DNA from 3 places in the Streptomyces sp. NPDC005017 genome. Region 1 is predicted to be linked to each of the others. Evidence: riboswitches for the same ligand, from Rfam matches in the RefSeq annotation. Region 1 holds a riboswitch; each other region holds the start of a gene.
The links. Region 1 has a riboswitch for cyclic di-AMP ahead of ACFYR0_RS23080 (transglycosylase family protein). Riboswitches for the same ligand answer to the same signal wherever they lie in the genome.
Positions count from the first base shown of each region.

Region 2: it holds a riboswitch for cyclic di-AMP, as region 1 does, so the genes downstream of both, ACFYR0_RS07255 (peptidoglycan DD-metalloendopeptidase family protein) here and ACFYR0_RS23080 (transglycosylase family protein) in region 1, are expected to answer to the same signal.
Region 3: it holds a riboswitch for cyclic di-AMP, as region 1 does, so the genes downstream of both, ACFYR0_RS15165 (M23 family metallopeptidase) here and ACFYR0_RS23080 (transglycosylase family protein) in region 1, are expected to answer to the same signal.

Region 1 is NZ_JBIALD010000015.1:91,001-96,670, forward strand. It holds gene eno (phosphopyruvate hydratase) at 1-1,124, opposite strand, end outside; gene ACFYR0_RS23080 (transglycosylase family protein) at 1,896-2,609, opposite strand; cyclic di-AMP (ydaO/yuaA leader) riboswitch at 2,613-2,791, opposite strand; gene ACFYR0_RS23085 (transglycosylase family protein) at 2,976-3,932, opposite strand; gene ACFYR0_RS23090 (cytochrome P450) at 4,199-5,530, opposite strand; gene ACFYR0_RS23095 (nucleoside triphosphate pyrophosphohydrolase) at 5,624-5,670, opposite strand, start outside.
Region 2 is NZ_JBIALD010000004.1:4,116-9,785, forward strand. It holds gene ACFYR0_RS07235 (aspartate aminotransferase family protein) at 1-10, shown strand, start outside; gene ACFYR0_RS07240 (helix-turn-helix domain-containing protein) at 128-754, shown strand; gene ACFYR0_RS07245 (DUF6126 family protein) at 751-870, shown strand; gene ACFYR0_RS07250 (tyrosine-protein phosphatase) at 958-1,755, opposite strand; cyclic di-AMP (ydaO/yuaA leader) riboswitch at 2,373-2,540, shown strand; gene ACFYR0_RS07255 (peptidoglycan DD-metalloendopeptidase family protein) at 2,545-3,525, shown strand; gene ACFYR0_RS07260 (SGNH/GDSL hydrolase family protein) at 3,730-4,515, shown strand; gene ACFYR0_RS07265 (SIMPL domain-containing protein) at 4,885-5,670, shown strand, end outside.
Region 3 is NZ_JBIALD010000008.1:221,959-227,628, reverse strand. It holds gene ACFYR0_RS15175 (M16 family metallopeptidase) at 1-693, shown strand, start outside; gene ACFYR0_RS15170 (M16 family metallopeptidase) at 690-2,078, shown strand; cyclic di-AMP (ydaO/yuaA leader) riboswitch at 2,375-2,536, shown strand; gene ACFYR0_RS15165 (M23 family metallopeptidase) at 2,550-3,317, shown strand; gene ACFYR0_RS15160 (GntR family transcriptional regulator) at 3,620-4,315, shown strand; gene ACFYR0_RS15155 (HPr family phosphocarrier protein) at 4,531-4,812, opposite strand; gene ACFYR0_RS15150 (GNAT family N-acetyltransferase) at 5,057-5,670, shown strand, end outside.

The DNA of each region.
Region 1 (5,670 bases):
ATGGTGACGTCCTCGGTCTCGCCGGAGCGGTGGGACATCATGCACTTGAAGCCGTTGCGCTGGGCCATCTCGACGGCGTCCAGGGTCTCGGTCAGCGAGCCGATCTGGTTCACCTTGACGAGCAGGGCGTTGGCGGTGCCCTCCTCGATGCCGCGGGCGAGACGCTCGGGGTTGGTGACGAAGAGGTCGTCGCCGACGATCTGGACCTTGTCGCCCAGCTTGTCGGTGATGATCTTCCAGCCGGCCCAGTCGTCCTCGAACAGCGGGTCCTCGATGGAGACGAGCGGGTACGCCTCGACGAGCTCGGCGTAGTACTCGGTCATCTCGGCGGCGGAGCGCTCCTTGCCCTCGAAGGTGTAGACGCCGTCCTTGTAGAACTCGGACGCGGCCACGTCGAGGGCGAGGGCGATCTGCTCGCCGGGGGTGTAACCGGCCTCCTTGATGGCCTCGAGGATGAGGTCCAGGGCGGCGCGGTTGGACTCCAGGTTCGGGGCGAAGCCGCCCTCGTCGCCGAGGCCGGTGGACAGGCCCTTGGTCTTCAGCACCTTCTTGAGGGTGTGGTAGACCTCGGCGCCCCAGCGCAGGGCCTCGGAGAAGGACTCCGCGCCGATGGGGGCGATCATGAACTCCTGGATGTCCACGTTGGAGTCGGCGTGCGAGCCGCCGTTCAGGATGTTCATCATCGGAACGGGCAGCAGGTGCGCGTTCGGGCCGCCCAGGTAGCGGAAGAGGGGCAGGTCGCTGGCCTCGGAGGCGGCGTGGGCGACGGCGAGGGAGACGCCGAGGATGGCGTTGGCGCCGAGCGAGCCCTTGTTGTCGGTGGCGTCCAGGTCGAACATCGCCTGGTCGATCAGGCGCTGCTCGGTGGCGTCGTAGCCGACGAGCTCCGGGCCGATCTGCTCGATCACGGCGAGGACGGCCTTCTCGACGCCCTTGCCGAGGTAGCGGTTGGGGTCGCCGTCACGGAGCTCGATGGCCTCGAAGGCACCGGTGGAGGCACCGGACGGAACGGCGGCACGACCCGTGCTGCCGTCGTCGAGGCCGACCTCGACCTCGACCGTGGGGTTGCCTCGGGAGTCCAGGATTTCCCGGGCTACGACGACGTCGATGGACGGCACGAGCATCTCCTTCATGGATGTGACGCGGTGGGCAGGCCGCGGGTGTGGCTCTGCGAGACGAGCCTAACCGGCTCCGGCCGATCGGCCAGCCGATGGCTCATCACGTGGACGGAACCGAGAGTAAATTGTTTCTGAACGGAACAAAAGCGTTCCCGGATACGTCTCCGAACTTGGCGGAAACGGGGCTGGCCGCGGAGGTGGGCGACCGAGGGGTGGCTCGGGGCCGTCGCTGGTGGCGGTGGGGTGGGTCGGTGGCGTGGGTCTGCCGGGTGGGTCTGCGGGGGCGCGGTGTTGCGGGTGGTGGGGCGGGTCGGTGGCATGGGTCTGCCAGGTGGGTCTGCGAGGGCGCGGTGTTGCGGGTGGTGGGGCGGGTCGGGGACGGGAGCCCTGCGGGCGGGACAGGTGTCCGGACATGACTCCGCCCCGGCGCGTACGGGGGAAGACGCGCCGGGGCGGGGGCATGGGGGACGGGGGCGGCACCGTGAGGCCGGGAAGCCTGTGGGGACGGGCGACCCCGTGGGCCGGAACGGCCGGTGAGGGGAGGCGAGGCGGAGGCGACTCCGCGGACCGGGGGTCCGTGGGGGGCGGGTCCGTGGGGGCGGGGTGACCTCGTGACGCCGAGGACGTCCCGGGGCCGGAGGCCCGGGGGCTTGAGCGGCCCTGGGGGATCGAAAGTGGTCCGGGGCGGTCCGGGCTGTCCGGTGGGGGCCGGGACAGCCCGGGGCCGGGTGCGGCCGGGGCCCGGTGGGAGCCGGGCCGCGGCGGCCGCGCGGCGGACTACTTCAGGTGCAGCTGCTGACCCGGGTAGATGAAGTCCGCGTCGTCGACGATGTCCTGGTTCAGCTTGAACAGCTTCTGCCAGCCGCCCTTGACCTTGTGCTTCTCGGCGATGGTGCTGAGGCTGTCGCCCTTGACGACCTTGTACTCGCCGTCACCCTTCTTGACCTTCTTGCCGGTCGGGGTGGTGACGGTCTTCTTCGCGGCCGACTTCTTGACGGCGGGGCGCTCCTGCGAACGGGAGGCGCTCTGCTGCTCGGTCGAGCGAGTGTCGGTGCTGGTGCTCGGCTGCGACTCCGGCTGCGCGGGGGCGGCCGGGGCGGCGGAGCCACCGTCGTACGCGGCGCTCGACAGGCCGACGCCGCAGACCGGCCAGGCACCCTTGCCCTGGCCCGCGAGGACCTTCTCGGCGATCTGGATCTGCTGGGACTTGCTCGCCTGGTCGGCGGTGGCGGCGTACTGCGTGCCGCCGTAGGCGGCCCAGGTGGAGGCCGAGAACTGGAGACCGCCGTAGTAGCCGTTGCCGGTGTTGATGGACCAGTTGCCGCCGGACTCGCACTGGGCGACGGCGTCCCACTCGGAGGACGTGGCGGCGGAGGCGCCGCCGGCCGCGATCAGCGGGGCGGCGACCGCGGCGCCGGTCACACCGGCGATGGCGATGGCGCGAGTGGCCTTGGACGGACGACGGTGCTTGCCCTTGCCGGAAAACAGCATGGAGGATCCCCTCACCGACGCCTGCGAGGTGAGCTGTCGGGTTCGGGCCGGTTGAGTTGCCCGGCCGCGCACTCCTCGGTGCGCGGCTTCACCCCAAGCCGGTTCCGGCGTCGAGTCACCTCGACTGCCGGGCCCGGCACTTACCTTGGGTCCCCCGCTCCTGCCTACGGCGCTTACGCGACGACTGTTCCCGGATGGCGCCACTGGCAGGATTCGGCGTTGCGGCGACCGGGGCTCACGTTGGCGAGCGGTCACGACCGTAGACACGCGATTGGCGGAATTTCAAAGACGATCAGGGCGTCTGAGACTCATCCCACACTTTCGCCAAAACGGACATTAGCCATCGAACCGTGACGTGAACTCCCGCTACTTTTCGCCCGGTTCGATACCTACCGCAAGCTTCTGACCGGGCACGATGAGGTTCGGATCGACACCGACCGTCTCGCGGTTACCGGCGTACAGCTCCGACCATCCGCCCTGGAGCTCAAGGGAGTCGGCGATGCCCCAGAGACTGTCGCCCTCCCGGACGGTGTACTCGCCGTCGGCGGCGTCACGCGCGGCGGCGCCGCTGCGCGAGGCGTGACGGCCCGCCGTGTCGCCGTCGCGGCCGTCCTCGGCGGCCGCCTCGCCGTCGGCGCCCGCGCCCTCCTCGGCGCTCGCGCCGCGATGCCGGCCGGTACCGTCCCCGGCCGAACTGTCCGAAGAGCCACCGTTCTCGCCGGACTTGTCCGAATCCTCGGCGTCACCCGCCCCGGAGCCGTCGGCCTCCCGAGACGGGCTCGGGGACGCGGAGGCGGTCCCGTCGGCCTCGGAGTCGGAGTCCGAAGTGGTGGAACTGTCCGACTTGGTCGAGTTGCTGGAATTGCCCGAACCGGCCTCCGAGGAGCCGGAGTCACCGTCCGAGCCACCGTCCGAGTCCGATCCCGACGCACCGGACGAGTCAGAAGTGTCGGTCAATCCCGAAAGTCCCGAATCGTCCCCGTCGGCACCGGTGCCGGCGTCCGCCTCGCCCGAGTCGGCCGTGAGTCCCACGAGCGGACCGCACGTCGGCCACGCCGCGACACCCTGGTCCGCGAGAACGCGCTCGGCGACGGCTATCTGCTGGCGCCGGCTCGCCTGGTCGGGACCCGGGGCGTACTCCAGCCCGCCGTAGCTGTCCCAGTCGAGCTGGCTCAGCCTCAGCCCGCCGTACTGCCCGTACCCGTCGTTCGCGCTCCAGGCCCCTCCCGTCTCGCACTCCGCGACCCGGTCCCAGGTGGAAGCGTCCGCCGCGCTCGCGCCGGAGGCGCCCAGCAACGGGATGGCGATGGCAGAGCCGGTCACTCCTGCCGCGACGACAAGAGCCGGAGCCTGACGGGGGCGACGGTGACGACCGTTCCCGGAGAGCATGCGGAGACCTTTCGGGCGACAGCAACGACCGGCGCGGCGGGTACTGCGAGGCGCCGCGCTGATGGGTGAACGTATAGGCAGACGATCACTTGTCACAAGTTCATGCCGCGCAGATCACGTGAAGATCACAGTGTTGATGGTGTGTCACCTTTGCCCGCGTCAGTTCCACACGGAGAACGGCACGGTCGGGTTGCCCCGGTCTATAGGGATTGGCGCATCTGGTCTGCCGGTTCCGGCGGGTCCACGGGCGTGAACTCGACCGGCAGCGTGCGCAGGCCCCGCATGATGAGGCCGCCGCGCCAGCGCAACTCCTCCGGATCCGCGGCCAGTCGCAGATCCGGCAGCCGGGTGAGCAGGGTGGCCAGCGCGGTCTGCCCCTCCAGCCGGGCGAGCGGGGCGCCGAGGCAGTAGTGGATGCCGTGCCCGTATCCCAGGTGCTGGTTGTCGCGGCGCGCGAGGTCCAGCAGATCCGGGTCGGTGAACCGCTCCGGGTCGCGGTCCGCCGCCGCCAGCACCACCAGCACCGGGTCGCCGGCCGCGATGTCCTGCCCCCCGATCGTCAGCGGCCGGGTGGCGAACCGCCAGGTCGCCAGCTCCACCGGGCCGTCGTAGCGCAGCAGTTCCTCCACCCCGGTCGCGAGCAGACCGCTCTCCCCCGCCGCGAGGGACCGCTGCAGCCGCTCCCGCTCACCGGGGTGGGTGAGCAGCGCGTACGTCCCGTTCCCGATGAGGTTCACGGTGGTCTCGAACCCGGCGAACAACAGGATGAACGCCATCGCCGCCGCCTCGTTCTCGGTGAGGTGCTCCCCGTGGTCGGAGGCGCGGATGAGGCCGGAGATGAGGTCCTCCCCCGCCTCCGCGGTCTCCGGCAGCGCCTCCCGCTTGCGGTGGATCAGCTCGGCGAGATAGCCGCGCATCTTCTTCACCGACCGCGCGACCCCGCCGCGCGGCCCGCCGCCGTGGCGGATCATCATGCCCGCCCAGTCCCGGAAGTCGTCCTGGTCCTCGCGCGGAACGCCCAGCATGTCGCAAATGGCGTAGATGGGCAGGGGGAAGGCGAACTCGTGGATGAGGTCGGCCGAGCCGCGCGCCGCGAACCGGTCGATCAGCTGGTCGGTCAGTTCCTGCACCCGCGGCGCGAACTCCGCGACCCGGCGCGGTGTGAACGCCTTGCTCACCAGCCGCCGGAGCCTGGTGTGGTCCGGTGGGTCGATGTTGAGCAGATGCGTCATCAGCTCGGCCTTGCGCTCGCCGGGGATACCGGTCTTCCCCTTGGCGTGCGCCGGTTCGTCGTGATGCTCCGGGTTCTTCGACAGCCGCGCGTCCGCCAGCGCCTGCTTGGCATCGGCGTACCGCGTGACCAGCCAGGCCTCCACCCCGCTGGGCAGCCGCGTGCGGTGCACGGGCGCGTGCTCGCGGAGCCAGGCGTAGGCGGGGTAGGGGTTGGCCGCGAACTCCCAGCTGAAGAGTTCGGGGGCGGCGGGGGCCGTGCCGTCGGGTGTGGGGCTGGTGGGGTGGGGCTGGTTGGTCACCGACCGACGGTATCGGGTCGGTCCTCCCCTCGGACCGGCCCACCCGTCGGGTCGTCGGTCCTCCCCCACGACGCCCGGGCTCCCGTGGGGTGGTCAGTCCTCCCCTTCGAGCCCGTCCTCCCCCTCGGCCGGTGTGCCGA
Region 2 (5,670 bases), on a different contig from region 1:
CAACCGCTGAGTCGCGGCGCCGGGTGCCACGTGTGTTCTCGACGTGCGACCGGGCGCCGTCGAGGGTCGCTTTGCCTCTGAGGCAAGAGATTTGCCGCAGAGGCAAGAATACGGCTGAATGGAGCGCATGAGCTCTCCCGAGACCGGGCCCGTCCCGGAGGAGGCGGCGGCCGAGCTGCCCGCCGTCGCGCCCCAGCTGCGCGCCCTGCGCCGCCGTGCCTCCCTCACTCTGGAGGCCGCGGCGCGATCCGCCGGGCTCTCGCCCGCGCACCTGTCCCGCCTGGAGACCGGGCAGCGCCAGCCGTCGCTGCCGATGCTGCTCGCCCTCGCCCGGGTCTACGGTACGACCGTCTCCGAGCTGCTCGGTGAGACGGTCGCCGACCAGGACGCTGTCGTGCGCGCCGCGGACATGGAACCGACCCGGGCGGGCGGCTGGACCTACTGGCAGGCCGGGTCGTCCGGACGCGGCATGCAGGCGCTGCGGGTGCATGTGCCGCACGGCTCCCAGGGCGACATCGTGCGCGTCCACCCCGGCGAGGAGTGGCTGCACGTCCTCCAGGGCCGGCTGCGGCTGCGCCTCGGCGACACCGCGCATCTGCTCGGCCCCGGGGACAGCGCGCACTTCGACTCGCTGACCCCGCACCGTATCGCCGCCGAGGACGCGGGTGGGGCCGACCTCCTCTTCGTCCACACGCTGCTTCAGAGCCCCACGGCCGCGCTGTGCCTGGGACCCATGACAGGAGACACGCCATGAGCGACATCGAGCAGAAGTTCCCCCGCACCCTCTGGGTGCGGCTGTTCATCTACATCGCGGCCGGCCATGTCTTCGCCGGGTTCCTGTATCTGCTGTTCGCGGTGGGCGCGAAGTAGGAGCGGGTCGCGGGGTCCGTCCCCGGGCCGGGCTCCGGGTCCGTCTCCGGGCCGGGCTCCGGGTCCGTCTCCGGGCCCGGCTCAGTGTCAGTCGACGAGCCGCTCCCGCAGCCGCTCGCGGGTCTCGGGCGTGATGCCGAGGCCCCGCTCCAGATAGGCGTCGACTCCGCCCCAGGTCTCCTCGATGGTCTCCATCGCCGCCGTGAGGTACTCGGCGCGCGCGTCGAACAGGGGGCTCAACAGGTCCATGATCTCCGGCGAGTACGCGGAGACGGCGTCGCCGTTGCGGCGCACCTTGTAGCGGCGGTGCTTGGCGTTGGACTCCAGGTAGTCGGTGAGGATGGCGTCGCGCTCGACCCCTACCGCCAGCAGGGTCACGGCCACGGACAGGCCCGCGCGGTCCTTGCCCGCCGCGCAGTGCATCAGCGCGGGGACGCTGTCCTCGGCGAGGGCGTGCAGCACGCGCGAGTGCTCCGCGGTGCGCTCACGGATGATCATGCGGTAGGAGGCGATCATCCGGCCGGCCGCCTTGCCGTCCGCGAGGATCGAGCGCAGCTGGTCCAGGTCCCCGTCGCGGACCATCTTCCAGAACTCGGCGCCGTCGGCCGGGTCGCTCAGTGGCAGGTTGACGTTGCGCACACCCGGCAGGCCGACGTCCGGGCCCTCCAGCTGCTGGTCGGCGGCGTTGCGGAAGTCGAAGATCGTGTGCAGGCCGAGGGAGGAGAGGAAGACGGCGTCCTCCGCGGTCGCGTGCGCGAGGTGGCCGCTGCGGTAGAGCACGCCGTGGCGCACCCGGCGTCCGTCGACGGTCGGCAGTCCGCCCACGTCACGGAAATTACGCACGCCGGCCAGCTCGGGCTCGGTGGACGGGACCTGCTGCGTCACGGGGGCTCCCTCCCGGTCGGACCCTTCGGCGCGGCTCGTCGACGGGCGTGCTGTCGACGATACGACATGGCTTCCTGAGGCAACGAGTTGGCGCCCGGGGGTCTCGGTGGGGTGGTGTGCCGCTCCGGCGCGCCCGGCCGCCCGGCCGCCCCGGGACGGGTCCGGGCGCGGGGTGGCTCGGTGCAGGGCGTCTCACCGCAGGCGTCTCACTGCGGGGCGCGAATGGCTTGAAACGGGCTAATCCACCACGATGCCCTTTTGGTGCCGGTATCGGCGGCGCGTCTCGATGCGGCAGTTCTCCTGCTGCGCCACTTCTGGGCTTTCTGTCCGAATTGGCGCCTTCATTCCAACTCGCTCTGGAGTAAAGGAACCTGGAGACGCGTCATGTGGGGAGCGTCATATCGGTGACCGTGAGTCGTTCGTCATGCTCACGTAATCAAAGAGGTTTTCCAGGGCATTTGAGAAACCCGACAAGGTCGTATTGCACGGAGTGTGACCGGGAAACTCCCGAAGGGATCAAGAACTCACGCTTCGGGCGGAACCTCTTGCTTGTCCGTTTGAGCCTTGCTCGCTTACGTTCGCCACCGATCCGGACGGACGCCTAATCCTGCCGCCGACCGGAGCCCGCACCGACCCACCCGTGTACGGCAGGAGCGGGGGACCCACAGGTACATCAGCCTGTTCCGGTCTCCGGATTCAGGCTTGGGGTAAAGCCGCGCCTCGGCGCGGCCGGACATCTCCAGTCCGCACCCGACAGCTCACCTCGCAGGCGCCGGAGAGGAACTCGCCATGCCCGCGAAGGGTAAGCACCGTCGTCCCAAGGCCCTGCGCCTGACCCGTACTCTCGCCGTCGCCGGAACCGGCGGCGCGGCTCTCGCCCTCCCGCTGCTCGGGGCCGGCGGCGCCAACGCCGCCACCGGACAGACCGTTTCCCACCCGGCCGCCCAGTCGGCCGTCACGGTCCAGAAGTCCGCGGTGGCCACCAAGGCCGCCGCCGTGAACTCGGTCCCCCGCACCTACGCCGTGAAGTCCGGCGACTACCTGTCGAAGATCGCCGCGGAGCAGAAGGTCAGCGGTGGCTGGCAGAAGCTCTACCAGGACAACCGCGAGGCCGTCGGCGGCGACCCGTCGCTGATCCACCCGGGCCTGAAGCTCACGCTCGGCAAGAAGGCGGCCGAGACCCGGTCCGAGGCCCCGGCCGCGCCGCGCCAGTCCTCCTCGAAGTCCGCCGGGGCGTCCAAGTCCTCTGCGGCCCCGAAGTCCTCCGCTGCCTCGAAGTCCTCCGCTGCCCCGAAGTCCTCCGCGCAGCAGTCCCCCTCCGGCGCGTCCACCGCCGCCCAGGCGGCCACCACCACGGCCAACGGCTTCAGCGCCCCGGTCTCCGGCGCCGGCGTCGGCACGGCATACCGCGTGGCGGGCGGCATGTGGGCCAGCGGTTACCACACGGGCGCCGACTTCGTCGTCCCGACCGGTACCCCGCTGAAGGCCGTGGGCGCGGGCACCGTCGTCTCCGCGGGCTGGGCCGGCGCGTACGGCAACCAGGTCGTCATCCAGCTCGCCGACGGCCACTACGCCCAGTACGCCCACCTGTCCTCCCTCTCCGTCTCGGCCGGTCAGTCCGTGACCGGCGGGCAGCAGGTCGGCCTCTCCGGCTCCACCGGCAACTCCACCGGCCCGCACCTGCACTTCGAGATCCGCACCACCCCGAACTACGGCTCGGACGTGGACCCGATCGCGTACCTGCGCTCGCACGGTGTCTCCATCGGCTGACGCCCCCGCTCCACCCCCGCCGAAGGCCGGACCCCGATCCCCGGGTCCGGCCTTCGCCGTGCCCGGAGTTATTCCGCGGATGCCAAGACTTGACCAGTGGCTTATGTCACCGCCCGTCAACCCCTGCCTACGGTCGCGTAGGTCACATTCGAGGGGGAATCATGGGCCGACGTGGCAGACGATTCGAAGAACGACAGCAGATCAGTGATCGGGTCGTACGTGGCGGTGGGGGACAGCTTCACCGAGGGCGTCGGCGACCCCGGCCCCGACGGGGCGTTCGTGGGGTGGGCGGACCGGTTCGCGGTGCTTCTCGCCGACCGGCGGCCCGAGGGCGATTTCGCCTACACCAACCTGGCCGTGCGCGGGAAGCTGCTCGACCAGATCGTGGAGGACCAGTTGCCGCGGGCCGTTGAGCTCGCCCCCGACCTGGTCTCCTTCTGCGCGGGCGGCAACGACATCCTCCGGCCCGGAACCGACCCCGACGACGTCGCCGAGCGGTTCGAGCGGGCGATCGCCGCGCTGACCGGCGCGGTCGGCACGGTGCTGGTGACGACCGGGTTCGACACCCGTGGCGTGCCGCTGCTCAAGCATCTGCGCGGCAAGATCGCCACGTACAACGGGCATGTGCGGGCCGTCGCCGACCGGTACGGCTGCCCGGTGCTCGACCTGTGGTCCCTCAAGTCCGTCCAGGACCGCCGGGCCTGGGACGACGACCGGCTGCATCTCTCGCCCGAGGGGCACACCCGTGTGGCCCTGCGCGCCGGGCAGGCCCTCGGGGTCGAGGTCCCCGCCGACCCCGAGCAGCCCTGGCCGGCGCTGCCGCCCCGCGGCACGCTCGAGGTCCGCCGGGACGATGTCCAGTGGGCCCGTGAGTACCTCGTCCCCTGGATCGGGCGCCGTCTGCGGGGGGAGTCGTCCGGGGATCATGTCATCGCCAAGGGTGCGTTGAGCGCGGACGATATCCGGCATCGGATCGGGAAGGTGGCCTGACGGCCGACGGGTTGGCGCCTGCCGGGTGGGGGTGTTCCGGGGACGTGGGGCTCGGCCTGCGTGGGGGTGGGGTGCGGGTTGGCTGTGGGTTTTTGCGCGGTTCCCCGCGTCCCTGAGGTGGGTGGGTCGTTCGGTTGGTCTCGGGCCGCGGGGTGGTTGGCGGGTTTGCGCGGTTCCCCGCGTCCCTGGGGTGGGTGGGTGGTTCGGTCGGTGTCGGGGTGCGGGGTGGTCGGGGGTTTGCGTAGTTCCCCGCGCCCCTTTGGGGTGGGGGGTTTGCGTGGTGCCGCCCGCGCGCCTCGAGGGCTGAGGCGGCCAGAGAGGTGACCGTGCGGGAGTGGTGCGCGGTGTCGGGGCGGGCGTGGTGCTGGGATGACCGCGACATCCCAGCGCACCCGAAAGGACCGGCCCGTATGCCCCCCCACAGCACCGGCCCGCACGACCGCCGCCCTCGCGGTCATCCTGCTCGCCCTCGGCCTGCCGGCCGCCGCCGCTCCCGCGGCCACCGCGCTCCCGGAGCCGACGCCAGCCCCCGCGGCCGCCGCCCCGCACGCCTCGACCGTCACCGTCACCGGTGAGGGCAGCGCCACCACCGAACCCGACCTCGCGGTCGTCGGGGCCGGTGTCGAGTCCGTCGCCGAGACGCCCCGTGCGGCCCTGGACGCGCAGAGCGAGGCGGCCACCGCGCTGCTTCGGGCCGCCAGGGGGCAGGGCATCACCGAGGGCGACATCCGCACCGAGAGCGTGTCCCTCACCCCGGTCTACGAGTACCAGGAGGGAACCTCGCAGCTGAAGGGCTACCAGGCCTCGCAGTCCTTCACCCTGAAGGTGCGCGACGTGGACCGTACGGGCGCCGTCCTCCAGGCCGTCACCGACGCCACCGGCACCGCGGGCCGTATCCACTCCGTCGCCTTCGACGTGGCCGACCCCGGCCCGCTGCGGGCGCGCGCCCGGCAGGCGGCGTACGAGGACGCGCACACCAAGGCCGAGCAGTACGCCCGCCTCGGGGGCCGGAGCCTGGGACGGCTGGTCTCCCTGACCGAGGACACCACCAGCACCCCGCGTCCCTTCCCGCCGGCGGCCGACGCGCCCGACGGCACCACGGTGGGCGTCCCGATCGCCCCGGGCGAGATCCGCGCGACCTCCACGGTCACGGCG
Region 3 (5,670 bases), on a different contig from region 1:
GACGGCACCCTCCCCGACGTCATCGGCGAGCAGCTGCGCGAGGTCGTCGAGGAGGAGGTCCCCGCGCGGGCCCTGATGGCCGCCTACCGGCTGCCGCACGACGGCACGCGCGCGTGCGACGCCGTCGACCTCGCGCTCACCGTCCTCGGCGGCGGCGAGTCCTCGCGCCTGTACAACCGGCTGGTACGCCGTGACCGTACGGCCGTCGCGGCCGGCTTCGGCCTGCTGCGCCTGGCCGGGGCGCCCTCGCTGGGCTGGCTGGACGTCAAGACCTCCGGGGACGTCGAGGTGCCGGTCATCGAGGCCGCCATCGACGAGGAGCTCGCGCGGTTCGCCGCCGAGGGGCCGACCGCCGAGGAGATGGAGCGCGCCCAGGCGCAGTTGGAGCGCGAGTGGCTGGACCGGCTCGGCACGGTCGCGGGCCGGGCCGACGAACTGTGCCGTTTCGCCGTGCTGTTCGGCGACCCGCAGCTCGCCCTGACGGCGGTGAAGCGCGTGCTGGAGGTGTCGGCCGAGGAGGTCCGCGAGGTCGCCGCGGCCCGGCTGCGGCCCGACAACCGCGCGGTGCTCGTCTACGAGCCGCTGTCCCCGGAGTCCGCGCAGCACACCGAGGACGAGGACTTCCCCGAGGACCCGGAGGCCGAGGCCACCGTCGAGGCCGGTGCCGACACGAACGAGGAGACGGCCAAGTGACCGAGCTCGCCACCATGGACTTCCACCCCCAGCCGCAGCCCGGCGACGCCCGGCCCTGGGCGTTCCCGGCGCCCGCGCGCGGGACCCTCGACAACGGCCTGACCGTGCTGCGCTGCCACCGCCCCGGCCAGCAGGTCGTCGCCGTCGAGGTGCTCCTGGACGCGCCGCTCGACGCCGAGCCGGCCGCCCAGGAGGGCGTGGCCACGATCATGGCCCGGGCCTTCTCCGAGGGCACCGACAAGCACTCCGCCGAGGACTTCGCGGCCGAGCTGGAGCGCTGCGGCGCCACCCTCGACTCGCACGCCGACCACCCAGGCGTCCGTCTCAGCCTGGAGGTTCCCGTCTCCCGGCTGGCCAAGGCGCTCGGCCTGCTCGCCGACGCGCTGCGGGCCCCCGCCTTCGCCGACAGCGAGATCGAGCGGCTGGTGACCAACCGTCTCGACGAGATCCCGCACGAGCTGGCCAACCCGGCCCGGCGCGCGGCCAAGGAGCTCTCCAAGGAGCTGTTCCCGGCCGACTCGCGCATGTCCCGCCCGCGTCAGGGCTCCGAGGAGACGGTCACCGCGATCGACTCCGCGGCCGTGCGCGCCTTCTACGAGCGGCACGTGCGCCCCGGCACGGCCACGGCGGTCGTCGTGGGCGACCTGGAGGGCGTCGACCTGGACGCGCTTCTCGGCGACACCCTGGGCGCCTGGACGGGCTCCAAGGCCGCGCCCCGGCCGGTCCCCGCGGTGACCGCCGACGACACCGGCCGGGTCGTCATCGTGGACCGGCCCGGCGCCGTCCAGACGCAGCTGCTCATCGGCCGCGTCGGGTCCGACCGGCACGACCGCGTGTGGCCCGCGCAGATCCTCGGCACGTACTGCCTGGGCGGTACCCTCACCTCCCGCCTGGACCGCGTCCTGCGCGAGGAGAAGGGCTACACCTACGGCGTGCGGTCGTTCGGCCAGGTGCTGCGCTCCGCGCCCGACGGCTCGGGCGTGTCGATGCTCGCCATCAGCGGTTCCGTCGACACCCCGAACACCGGCCCCGCCCTGGCGGACCTGTGGACGGTACTGCGCACGCTCGCGGCGGAGGGCCTGACCGACGCCGAGCGGGACGTCGCGGTGCAGAACCTGGTCGGGGTGGCGCCGCTCAAGTACGAGACCGCCGCCGCGGTCGCGGGCACGCTGGCCGACCAGGTCGAGCAGCACCTGCCCGACGACTTCCAGGCGACGCTGTATCAGCAGCTCGCCGCCACCGGCACGGTGGAGGCCACGGCGGCCGTCGTGAACGCCTTCCCCGTGGACCGGCTGGTGACGGTCCTGGTCGGCGACGCGGCGGAGATCAAGGAGCCGGTGGAGGCCCTCGGCATCGGTGAAGTGACCGTCGTGGCGGCCGAGTAGGGACGTGAGGGCACGCGCGCGTGGCGAGGAGGCCGGCGTCACGCGCGTGAGGTCCTGCGGTGACGAGCGCGAAGGACCCGAACGCGGACAATCCACGTCACGCGCGCGCGGGGCCCTGGTGACCGGAGTGTCACCAGGGCCCGTTTTTGTCTGTATTGACAGGGGATTGCGGGAGAGAAGTCCCATCTGCCCTGTGGCATGCGCTACAAATCCTCTGATCGGTTTGAGGATTGGAAGACAGTCCCCTTAGCGTCATGCGGGCTGTTCGTCAGGCAGTGCGCCGCAGCCGCGGCACCGGACAGTCATCGCCGAGTCCCCCACGGCGCGAGCCAGGGGAGCCGGGGACCCACCGAAGTCCCTGGGGTGAATCGGACGCCCGCGCGCAGGCGAGGGGGTCCGTAGGAGACCTTCCTGCTCCGAACCCGTCAGCTAACCCGGTAGGCGAGAAGGAAGGAAAGGACCAGCCACTACATGGCGTTCACCCGCGCCACCGGGAAGCACCGCCGTCCCAGCCGGATGCAGCGCGGCACCGTCCGCGCGGCGGGCGTCGCGGCGCTCGCCACCACCGGCGCCATCGGCACCCTGGCCGCTCCGGCCCTCGCAGCCGAGCAGCCCGAGACCGAGCAGACCGGTCTGCTGCCGGTCATCACCCTCGGCGACTCGGTCGCCGACCAGATCGACGCCCAGGCCGACGCGCAGAAGCTGGCCGCCGAGAAGGCGCTCGCCGAGCAGCGTGCCGAGGCGGCCGCCAAGAAGCGCGCGGAGGAGCGTGCGGAGGCCGCCCGCGAGGCCGAGGAGCGCGCCGCCCGCGAGGCCGAGCGCAAGCGTCTGAACACCTTCGTGTCGCCGATCGCCGGCTCCTACGTCTCCACCGGCTACCGCACCGGCGGCGCCGTGTGGTCCTCCGGCAGCCACACCGGTGTCGACTTCCACGCCGCCAGCGGCACGGTCGTCCAGGCCGTCGGCATGGGCACCGTCGTCGAGGCGGGCTGGGGCGGCGCGTACGGCAACCAGGTGGTCGTACGGATGCACGACGGCACCTACACCCAGTACGGCCACCTGTCCTCCATCGCCGTCGCGGTGGGCCAGTCGGTCGTCCCGGGCCAGCAGCTGGGGCTGTCCGGCGCCACCGGCAACGTCACCGGCGCGCACCTGCACTTCGAGGCCCGCTCGGGCGAGGAGTACGGCTCGGACATCGACCCGGTCTCCTACCTGCGCTCGCACGGCGTGAACATCTGATCCCCGTGTCCGCGCCCACGTGGGCACCGCTCAGCGGGTGACCACGTACGCCGTACCGAAAGCCCCGGCCGTCACGGCCGGGGCTTTCGACGTTCCCGCCCCCTCGGAGGGGCGCCGCTCCTGTAGCCCAGGTGTTCGCCGCCCGTCGCCGAGCGTTCGATTCGGCCGTCCGGAGGCGGTCGTATGTCCAAAAAATATTCATGGATTCCGGCCGGCCTTCGGAAATTCGGCGTGATTGCAATAGAGTCGCTGAACACACGTCAATCGTCGACGTTTCACGGGGATTAATGCGGAGGTCGGTCATGCGTGTTCCGGCGCACTCGGTGTGCACGGCGATCCGGGACGACATCGTCGCGGGTGTCTACGAACGCGGCGGCCGGCTCACCGAGGAAGTGCTGGCGAAGCGCTACGGCGTCTCGCGCGTCCCCGTCCGGGAGGCCCTGCGCACGCTGGAGGCGGAGGGGTTCGTGGTGACCCGGCGGCACGCGGGCGCCTGTGTCGCCGAACCCACCGAGCAGGAGGCCGCGGACCTGCTGGAGATGCGCATGCTGCTGGAGCCGCTCGGCGCCTCCCGGGCCGCGCAGCGCCGCACCGAGGCCCATCTGAAGGTGCTGCGCGGTCTGGTGCGGCTGGGCCAGGAGCGGGCCAGACGGGGCAGCAGCGACGATCTGAGGTCCCTGGGGAGCTGGTTCCACGAGACGCTCGCCCAGGCCTCCGGAAGCCCCGCGCTGATCTCCGTGCTGACCCTGCTGCGACACAAGATCGCCTGGATGTACTCCGTGGAGCCGCCGGCCGGTCCCGTGGAGTCCTGGGCCGAGCACGGCGCGATCGTGGACGCGGTGGCGCGCGGCGACAGCGAGCGCGCGCGGGCGGTCACCGCCCTGCACGCCGAGCGGGCGAGCGCGGCGCACCGGCTGCGCATTCCCGGCGCGGTGGACCGCGCCGACCGCGTGAGGACTTCGCAACATCCCGTAAACATGTCGGGTCTGCGGCATTAACAAGCGCGCCGTATACAAAGAGGAGATATTCGCGGTGGAGGTGTATTTCCGCTGCCTTTTTCGCGTGCGCCGGTAATTCCGGCTGTGCGCTCCAAGGTATGCCCGGAGAGTTCTCTCGCCCGCCGCGGGAATTGCTGCCGGTGTCCCGGGAAACGGCAGAAGCCGCGTCACCCGGACGGGTGACGCGGCTTCTGTACGTGAGCTGCTCGGGCCGCTCAGACGGTCTCGGGGAGCTCCTCGAGACCCTCGGCGACCAGCTTGGCCAGACGGTCGAGGGCGACGTCCGCGCCCTCGGCCTCGGAGGCGAGCACGATCTCCTCGCCGCCCTGGGCGCCCAGGCCGAGGACGGCCAGCATGGAGGCCGCGTTGACGGGGTTGCCGTCGGCCTTGGCGATCGTCACCGGGACGCCTGAGGCAGTGGCGGCTCGGACGAAGATGGAGGCGGGGCGGGCGTGGAGACCCTCGGCCCAGCCGACGTTGACGCGGCGCTCAGCCATGTGATGCTGCCCTTCACTTTCCCAGGGTTGTCTAGACCAGTGTTCCACACCGTGGAGGGTGCCCGGAACGGTCCGCTGTGAGGGTGCCCGGAACGGTCCTCCGTCCCGCGCCGGAGCAGTCCTCCGTCCCGCACGGGAAGGGCCCTCCGTCCCGCGCCGGCCCGGCCGCCGGACCGCGGCCCGGCTTGTTTTCTCCACAGACTGCCCCGCGCCGTTGTCGTACGCGAGCCGTACGCTGGGCCCCATGCAGAGCGCGCCGGACCGGCAGGAGTACCCCGACCACTGGGAAGCCGACGTGGTGCTGCGCGACGGCGGCACCGCGCGCGTCCGCCCCATCACCGCGGACGACGCCGAACGCCTGGTCAGCTTCTACGAGCAGGTCTCCGACGAGTCGAAGTACTACCGCTTCTTCGCTCCCTACCCGCGCCTGTCCGCAAAGGACGTCCACCGTTTCACCCACCACGACTTCGTGGACCGGGTCGGCCTCGCGGCCACCGTCGGCGGCGAGTTCATCGCGACCGTGCGCTACGACCGCATCGGTGCCGACGGCCTGCCCGCCTCCGCCCCCGCCGACGAGGCCGAGGTGGCGTTCCTGGTGCAGGACGCCCACCAGGGGCGCGGTGTCGCCTCCGCCCTCCTGGAGCATGTCGCGGCCGTCGCGCGCGAGCGCGGGATCCGCCGGTTCGCCGCCGAGGTGCTGCCCGCCAACAACAAGATGATCAAGGTGTTCACCGACGCCGGGTACACCCAGAAGCGCAGCTTCGAGGACGGCGTCGTACGCCTGGAGTTCGACCTCGAACCCACCGACCGCTCGCTCGCCGTGCAGCGCGCGCGGGAGCAGCGTGCGGAGGCGCGGTC